2 regions of the Pseudalkalibacillus sp. A8 genome follow, and region 2 is predicted to be linked to the other one. Evidence: a T-box and tRNA genes for the amino acid it is inferred to sense, from the RefSeq annotation. Region 2 holds a T-box; the other holds one or more tRNA genes.

Region 1 (4,402 bases), 1.3 Mb from region 2:
CCGCTCAGGGTTAGTCGGGACCTAAGCCGAGGCCGAAAGGCGTAGGCGATGGCCAACAGGTTGATATTCCTGTACCACCTCCTTTCCGTTTGAGCAACGGGGGGACGCAGGAAGGTAGGGAGAGCGCGCTGATGGATATGCGCGTCCAAGCAGTCAGGCCGGTGGATAGGCAAATCCGTCCACCATACGGCGGAGCTGTGATGGCGAGGGAACTAGAGTACCGAAGTCCCTGATCCTACACTGCCAAGAAAAGCCTCTAGCGAGGAAAGAGGTGCCCGTACCGTAAACCGACACAGGTAGGCGAGGAGAGAATCCTAAGATGCTCGGGAGAACTCTCGTTAAGGAACTCGGCAAAATGACCCCGTAACTTCGGGAGAAGGGGTGCTCTGATAGGGTGCAAGCCCGAGAGAGCCGCAGTGAAAAGATCCAAGCGACTGTTTAGCAAAAACACAGGTCTCTGCGAAGCCGTAAGGCGAAGTATAGGGGCTGACACCTGCCCGGTGCTGGAAGGTTAAGAGGAGGGGTTATCCATTAGGAGAAGCTCTGAATCGAAGCCCCAGTAAACGGCGGCCGTAACTATAACGGTCCTAAGGTAGCGAAATTCCTTGTCGGGTAAGTTCCGACCCGCACGAAAGGTGCAACGACTTGGATACTGTCTCAACGAGAGACCCGGTGAAATTATAGTACCTGTGAAGATGCAGGTTACCCGCGACAGGACGGAAAGACCCCATGGAGCTTTACTGTAGCCTGATATTGGATTTTGGTATCGTTTGTACAGGATAGGTAGGAGCCAGAGAAGCCGGACCGCCAGGTTCGGTGGAGGCGTCGGTGGGATACTACCCTGACGGTATTGAAATTCTAACCCAGGACCGTGATCCGGTCCGGAGACAGTGTCAGGTGGGCAGTTTGACTGGGGCGGTCGCCTCCTAAAGTGTAACGGAGGCGCCCAAAGGTTCCCTCAGAATGGTTGGAAATCATTCGCAGAGTGTAAAGGCACAAGGGAGCTTGACTGCGAGACCTACAAGTCGAGCAGGGACGAAAGTCGGGCTTAGTGATCCGGTGGTTCCGCATGGAAGGGCCATCGCTCAACGGATAAAAGCTACCCTGGGGATAACAGGCTTATCTCCCCCAAGAGTCCACATCGACGGGGAGGTTTGGCACCTCGATGTCGGCTCATCGCATCCTGGGGCTGAAGTAGGTCCCAAGGGTTGGGCTGTTCGCCCATTAAAGCGGTACGCGAGCTGGGTTCAGAACGTCGTGAGACAGTTCGGTCCCTATCCGTCGCGGGCGCAGGAAATTTGAGAGGAGCTGTCCTTAGTACGAGAGGACCGGGATGGACACACCGCTGGTGTACCAGTTGTTCCGCCAGGAGCATAGCTGGGTAGCTACGTGTGGACGGGATAAGTGCTGAAAGCATCTAAGCATGAAGCCCCCCTCAAGATGAGATTTCCCATCGCGTTAAGCGAGTAAGATCCCTCAGAGATGATGAGGTTGATAGGTCTGGTGTGGAAGCGTGGTGACACGTGGAGCTGACAGATACTAATCGATCGAGGACTTAACCACTTTATTTAACATCGACGATGTTTTCAAGAACCGTTATCTAGTTTTGAGGGAACAGTATCCCTTGAATTTCATACAGTCTGGTGACGATGGCGAAGAGGTCACACCCGTTCCCATGCCGAACACGGAAGTTAAGCTCTTCAGCGCCAATGGTAATTGGGGGCTTCCCCCTGTGAGAGTAGGATGTCGCCGGGCTGATCATTTCGATCCACAGTAGCTCAGTGGTAGAGCTATCGGCTGTTAACCGATCGGTCGCAGGTTCGAGTCCTGCCTGTGGAGCCACGGAGAGCTGTCCGAGAGGTCGAAGGAGCACGATTGGAAATCGTGTGTGCGGTTTAAACCCGTACCGAGGGTTCGAATCCCTCGCTCTCCGCCATATGAACTATCTATACAACATAATTTTATTGGCCCCTTGGTCAAGTGGTTAAGACACCGCCCTTTCACGGCGGTAACACGGGTTCGAATCCCGTAGGGGTCACCATTCATATGGAGGATTAGCTCAGCTGGGAGAGCACCTGCCTTACAAGCAGGGGGTCGGCGGTTCGATCCCGTCATCCTCCACCATTTAAGACATAACTTGTCCATATACTAATATCGTCGCGGGGTGGAGCAGTCTGGTAGCTCGTCGGGCTCATAACCCGAAGGTCGTAGGTTCAAATCCTATCCCCGCAACCAATTTAAGTTCATCATAATTTCGATCAATGAACATATGGAGTACCCGAAGGGGTGCACAACCAAATGGACCCGTGGTGTAGGGGTTAACATGCCTGCCTGTCACGCAGGAGATCGCCGGTTCGAATCCGGTCGGGTCCGCCATTTAAAAACAAATTTAGCATTTATACATCTTGGCTCGATAGCTCAGTCGGTAGAGCAGAGGACTGAAAATCCTCGTGTCGGCGGTTCGATTCCGTCTCGAGCCACCATGTTGCTGGCCTAGCTCAATTGGTAGAGCAACTGACTTGTAATCAGTAGGTTGGGGGTTCAAGTCCTCTGGCCAGCACCATTTTCATTTATATGCAGAGTTTGGTTCTGATTCCTGAAATTAGGTCTTGAATCACTTTGTAATCTGTACTACAATATAAATTGTCTCTTTTGGAGGGGTAGCGAAGTGGCTAAACGCGGCGGACTGTAAATCCGCTCCCTCCGGGTTCGGCGGTTCGAATCCGTCCCCCTCCACCATTTAGGGGTATAGTTTAACGGTAGAACAGAGGTCTCCAAAACCTCCAGTGTGGGTTCGATTCCTACTACCCCTGCCAATTTATATTTTAAAACCTTAATTATGGCGATTGTGGCGAAGTGGTTAACGCACCGGATTGTGGTTCCGGCATTCGTGGGTTCGATTCCCATCAGTCGCCCCATATGCGTTGGGCTATAGCCAAGCGGTAAGGCAACGGACTTTGACTCCGTCATGCGTTGGTTCGAATCCAGCTAGCCCAGCCATTTTCGCGGAAGTAGTTCAGTGGTAGAACACCACCTTGCCAAGGTGGGGGTCGCGGGTTCGAATCCCGTCTTCCGCTCCATTCAACTTAAAAGAATTGCCGAAAGTGGTACTCCATTTTTGCGTAAAGCATAAAATGAGGTATGGCGGCATAGCCAAGTGGTAAGGCACGGGTCTGCAAAACCCTTATCCCCCGGTTCGAATCCGGGTGCCGCCTCCATCTAAACTACCCAGCCGGGGTGGTGGAATTGGCAGACACACAGGACTTAAAATCCTGCGGTAGGTGACTACCGTGCCGGTTCAAGTCCGGCCCTCGGCACCATTAACTTAATAGTAATATATATAGACACATGCCGGTGTGGCGGAATTGGCAGACGCGCACGACTCAAAATCGTGTTCCTCACGGAGTGTCGGTTCGACCCCGACCACCGGTACCATTACATACTCAACATCCCCTACAATATGTAAGGGATGTTTTTTGATTGCTTTCCTGTAAACTTTTGACTTGTTTAGATTTGTACAAGCGGGGGAATGCCTAGAAATACAAACAAAGAAGGAGGAGATATGATGCGTTATCTATTAGCTGTTTTGCTTCCGCCTCTTGCAGTATTTCTACATGGCAGCAAGTCACAAACGTTGATCAATATCGTACTTACAATCATTGCGTGGCTGCCTGGTGCTATCCATGCTTTATTGGTCGTCAATAAAGGACACTCACAAAGTCTAGCTTAATGAAAAAAACCTCCTTTTAATTGGAGGTTTTGTACATATTTTTATTCGATTGTACTTATAATGATTAAAACAAGTTTAACGCAGTGCTTCGGTAATTACGGGGTGTTGCGTTTTTTTATGTCATAGTCAGCCAAAGGGAGCCATGCTCCATCGTTCATTCGATGATTTCAGATTGAGCTTTTCCGCCATGGATTTGGACAAACATCTTCTCAATTGCTTGGAGCATTTCCGTTACATCTGAATCAGGAAGGGAAGGCTGAAAATAGACGAAATGAAGTGCTTGCGTCGTCTGTTCTGTAACCATGGTCTTTTTTGAATCAACGATTGGACTTCCGAAAGGACCACTATCGTCCCTTGTTAGTATTTTATTTTTCATATCGACTACACGGCCATTTATACCTTCGTATTCATCACCATCAGATCCGATATCTAAGAGTACATTTCCATCAATCTTTGCTTGATCATAGATACCAAGCGGGATTTGATATTGTAAGGAGAAAAAATTGTTGGTATCGGCTGCTGAGTGAATGGCACCTAACTGGGATCCTTTATATATTCTCCGAAGCAGTGCTTCTGAAGATGGACGGTAACGAGCTGGATCAGTACCAACCTTTTTGAAAATCTTGCGCCATTCCTGAATCGGCTCTATTGATGAAATAGGCTTGGATTCTG
Region 2 (4,402 bases):
GTGGCATCGGTGTCCGTTTTCGAATAGCTGTTTCGATCGCCAAAGGTCGCTTGTTGGGTCTCATACTTCTGAAGGCGCGGGAGAAAATCTTCCTTCAGCTTTTTATGTACTTTACGTTTGGCTCGGAGGACGGATTTCTTCTCTTTTTTCTTTTCCTTATCTTTATCCTCATCAGCTTCGGTTTCGGCTTGGATGACCTGCTTTTTCACGTGTTGCACGACTTTTTCTAACTGTTCGGAAGTCACACGTTGAACCGATTCTTCCTCCTCTGAGAGGATCTTTTCATCTAAACGGATGGCGTCTTCAATGTCTTGGAAGGTTTAATGAATGTTCTGTTGAAGCTTTTCTTCGTATCGATCCGTTGCTTTTTTCCATACAAACGTGTACTTATTCGCGTTCGCTTCCAGCTTCGTCCCATCCAAAAAGTAATTTTCCATTGATATGTATTTTCGATCTAATAAGAGCTTGATGAGTTCTGTAAATAGAGGTTCGATCATTTCTTTCATCCGTTCCGAACGGAAACGGTTGATTGTTCGAAAATCTGGTGTTTGTTGGCCGGCTAACCACATCATCGGAAGATGTTCTCGAAGAGACTTCGCGATTTCACGGCAGGAATAGATCTTTTGCGTATAGGCATAGAGGATCACTTTTGTCATCATTTTGGGATGATAGGAACTGCGCCCGCCTCCTGGAAAGTGAGAAAAGAAAAGGCCATCGTTTACCTGATTAACCATAGAATTGATAACTCGTACCACATGATCTTCAGGAATTAAATCACTGTGATCCATTGGTAGAACCAATTGTCCCATGTTATAATCAATAAAAGTAGCTGAAGAGTTACTCAAAAGAATCGCCTCCGATTTTGTTTAATTGTGGGTTTGGTCGCTTACATTATAACGAATCAGGCGATTTTTTTGTATACATAAGAGGGGCTGCCCACAAAAGTCTATTGTGTAGACTTTTGGGACAGCCCCTTTACATTTTACTTCTTTCTCTTTTTACGTTCCAATCCCATTGCTCTTTCAGCTTTAGCGAGCATTTTGTTCGCTACGGATCCAGCTTTTTCAGCCCCTTTATCAAGGATGGCATCGAGTTCTTCAGACGCCAATAGTTCGTAATATCGCTCTTGAATCGGTTTGAGTTGGGAAATCACCGCATCGGCAACACCTTCTTTAAAGTCGCCATATCCTTTCCCTTCATACTCTGCTTCTAATTCTTCAATCGATTTTCCAGAACAAAGTGAATAGATGGTGAGCAGGTTGGCTACCCCTGGTTTATTTTCTTTGTCGTATTTTACCTTTGCCTCAGAATCAGTAGTCGCTCGCTTGATTTTTTTAAGGATTGTTTTCTCATCATCGAGCATTGAAATATATCCGTTGGAGTTTTCGGCAGACTTACTCATCTTTTTCGTTGGTTCTCCGAGATCCATGATGCGTGCCCCAACTTTCGGGATATGGACGTCAGGGATTGTGAAGATGTCATTATACTGTTTATTGAATCTCTCAGCCAAATCCCTCGTCAATTCAAGATGCTGTTTTTGATCATCCCCAACAGGCACGATATTCGTCCCGTACAACAGAATGTCTGCTGCCATTAATGGAGGATAGGTGAGCAGTCCAGAAGATACAGCTACACGATTTTGTGCTTTATCCTTGAATTGGGTCATTCTTTCAAGTTCGCCGATATAAGAGATACACTGCATGATCCAACCCATCTTCGTGTGAGCAGGAACCTCAGATTGGATGAAAATCGTCGACTTCTTTGGATCAATACCAATCGCAAGATACAAAGCAGCTAATTTCCTAGTATTATCTCTTAACTCCAGCTTATCTTGCGGTACTGTGATCGCGTGCTGGTTCACTACACAGAAATAACAATCGTGCTCCTCTTGGTAGGTTACAAAGTGCTTCAGCGCTCCGAGGTAATTACCTAGTGTAGGAAACCCAGACGGCTGTACACCTGAAAATATAGTTGCCATGAACATCACTCCTTTAATAAAATAACCAAAATAAAAAACGCGACACAACCGTCCATTATGGGACGATTGCACCGCGTTGCCACCCAGTTTATTCATACAGAATCTCTCAATCCTCTGCGTTCAAGCAAAAGCTTTTTTACAGAGTGTCCAGGATAACGTCAGGACCTTCGTCAAAGCCTAATCCACAACAACAGGTGTTTCAGTTTGAATGCTCAGAAGCCCATTCCACTTATGCCCTTATCTGTTCACACCAGCCACAGACTCTCTTGAAAGGGGAAATAAGTGTACTTTTCTTCCTCATCGCAATGGTTAATGATGATCGATTGAATTATCGATAGTATATCCAATTCGTAATCTAATTGCAACTTCAAATATTGAAGGAAATCAACACTGTTGACAAGAACCCGATCAGTCCAGTAATCAACAGTGGTTCCGAATAAGAATACTCGAAGGCTTCTGAAGGTAATTGCATATTCTCGACATCATCCATCATTTCTCCCATCTTCGTACCTTTCTTCATAAATCTTCTGAAGCTATGGGTAAAAGCATCGAAGAATCCGCCTCTTGTAACAAACATAAGTCCGCCGATCATGATGTAGAGCATTGAAACTAAGAAAGTGGAGTTTATGAATGTAACAACTGTAAAATTTTCGTAGTAAAAATACGTGAAACCAAATCCAATAATCAGTAAAATTGCTAAAAGATATGATGATCGCTTAATCAATTGCATCCTGTCACCTCATATCGATGATACACGATAGGAGATTATAGAAGCAATATCTTTACATAGGTAAACTCGATGTAATATGTCAGAATATTTGATAATAATTGACAATTGAATAAAACATTCACCCTTTAAACCGCTAAACCCTTTAAAATCAATACTTATATGTGTTTTCTATACAATATTTTCAATTTTTAAGCACCCAATACCCAAAAATACCAAATATTAAATTAGTCAAATAGTCCTAAATATTGTTATGAAACCGTAATGAACAAAGGGTTTTTGTAAAATATATTAAAAAAGTGCATGCAAAATTTTGTGAAAACTTGTATAATACAAAATGTGAACGGAATTCCTTAAAAAATCTGACATTTTATGAGGAATACGTTTTCATAATTTCACCAATATTTAGGGGAGGTCATTAAGACATGAGAAAGTCAAAATGGTCATTGCTTTTAACACTTACTCTAGTGTTGAGCATGTTCTTAGCTGCTTGTAGCGGCGGTGGAGGAAACGAAGGCGGTTCTTCCAGCGGTAACGGCGGCGAAGATGGAAAGGATGGCGGAAATACTGATGTACCTCAAGTATTGAACATACTTGAATCTGCAGAGATCCCGACTATGGACTCTGTAATGGGAACTGACGCAGTAGCGTTCCAAGTTATGGCTGAGACTATGGAAGGTCTTTACCGTCTTGGAGAAAACATGGAGCCTGTCGAAGGTATGGCTGAAAGCCATGAATTAAGCGACGATGAGAAGACTTACACATTCCACCTTCGTGACGCACAATGGTCAAACGGAACTTCAGTAACGGCAGACGATTTCGTATATGCTTGGAGAAAAGCTGTAAATCCTGACACTGGATCTCAATATAACTTCATCCTTGGAGACCTTAAGAACGCTAACGCTATCATGGCTGGCGACATGGATCCAGAGGAGCTTGGCGTTGAAGCAGTAGATGAAAAAACGTTAAAGGTTGAGCTAGAGCAACCAGTACCATATTTCATTAGCTTGACTACGTTTGCAACATTCTTGCCGCAAAACCAAGAATTCGTTGAAGAACAAGGCGATCAATACGCACTTGAAGATGAGAACCTTATCTACAACGGACCATTCACCCTTACTGATTGGAAACATGAAGAAGGATGGGTACTTAAGAAGAATCCTGATTACTGGGATGCTGAAACTGTAAAATTAGATGAAATCAACGTTAAAGTTGTAAAGGAAACTTCTACTGGAGTTAACCTTTATGAAACTGGAAAGATCGATCGCGTAGGTCTATCTTCTGAGTACGTTAACAAGTATAAAGAAAATGAAGAATACAAAACATTCGAAGAGCCTGTAATGTTCTACCTTAAGATGAACCAAGAACGTGAAGATCTTGCGAATGTAAATATCCGTAAAGCGATTCAAGCAGCAATCAACAAGGAAGACCTTGTCAACGTTATCTTGAACAACGGATCTCTTGCAGCTAACTACTTCGTTCCAAAAGGATTCGTCACTCACCCTGAGACTGGTGAAGACTTCCGTGAAATCAATGGAGATTTGATCTCTAACGATGTTGAAAAAGCACAAGAATATTGGGAAAAAGGTTTAGAAGAGTTAGGTAAAGAAGAAATCACTTTAGAAATCCTTGGTGGAGATTCTGAAGTAGCTAAGAAAATGGATGAATACCTCAAGAACCAACTTGAAACGAACCTT

What was found. A T-box is a leader RNA that pairs with one kind of tRNA and senses whether it is charged. The one in region 2 lies ahead of trpS (tryptophan--tRNA ligase), so its partner is inferred to be a tRNA-Trp.
Region 1: it has a tRNA-Trp gene. The T-box ahead of trpS (tryptophan--tRNA ligase) is inferred to sense a tRNA for this amino acid. The anticodon was not compared.

Annotation. Positions count from the first base shown of each region.
Region 1 covers NZ_CP174509.1:708,384-712,785, forward strand. The annotation lists rRNA gene ACJROX_RS03730 (23S ribosomal RNA) at 1-1,563, shown strand, start outside; rRNA gene rrf (5S ribosomal RNA) at 1,640-1,755, shown strand; tRNA gene ACJROX_RS03740 (tRNA-Asn) at 1,768-1,842, shown strand; tRNA gene ACJROX_RS03745 (tRNA-Ser) at 1,844-1,936, shown strand; tRNA gene ACJROX_RS03750 (tRNA-Glu) at 1,967-2,041, shown strand; tRNA gene ACJROX_RS03755 (tRNA-Val) at 2,049-2,124, shown strand; tRNA gene ACJROX_RS03760 (tRNA-Met) at 2,159-2,235, shown strand; tRNA gene ACJROX_RS03765 (tRNA-Asp) at 2,301-2,376, shown strand; tRNA gene ACJROX_RS03770 (tRNA-Phe) at 2,408-2,483, shown strand; tRNA gene ACJROX_RS03775 (tRNA-Thr) at 2,488-2,563, shown strand; tRNA gene ACJROX_RS03780 (tRNA-Tyr) at 2,655-2,739, shown strand; tRNA gene ACJROX_RS03785 (tRNA-Trp) at 2,743-2,816, shown strand; tRNA gene ACJROX_RS03790 (tRNA-His) at 2,843-2,918, shown strand; tRNA gene ACJROX_RS03795 (tRNA-Gln) at 2,926-3,000, shown strand; tRNA gene ACJROX_RS03800 (tRNA-Gly) at 3,006-3,080, shown strand; tRNA gene ACJROX_RS03805 (tRNA-Cys) at 3,144-3,218, shown strand; tRNA gene ACJROX_RS03810 (tRNA-Leu) at 3,232-3,320, shown strand; tRNA gene ACJROX_RS03815 (tRNA-Leu) at 3,351-3,435, shown strand; gene ACJROX_RS03820 (YqaE/Pmp3 family membrane protein) at 3,566-3,730, shown strand; gene ACJROX_RS03825 (B3/4 domain-containing protein) at 3,885-4,402, opposite strand, start outside.
Region 2 covers NZ_CP174509.1:2,010,537-2,014,938, forward strand. The annotation lists gene ACJROX_RS10475 (hypothetical protein) at 1-245, opposite strand, end outside; gene ACJROX_RS10480 (transposase) at 321-845, opposite strand; gene trpS (tryptophan--tRNA ligase) at 983-1,978, opposite strand; T-box leader at 2,034-2,288, opposite strand; gene ACJROX_RS10490 (DUF3899 domain-containing protein) at 2,346-2,708, opposite strand; gene ACJROX_RS10495 (peptide ABC transporter substrate-binding protein) at 3,131-4,402, shown strand, end outside.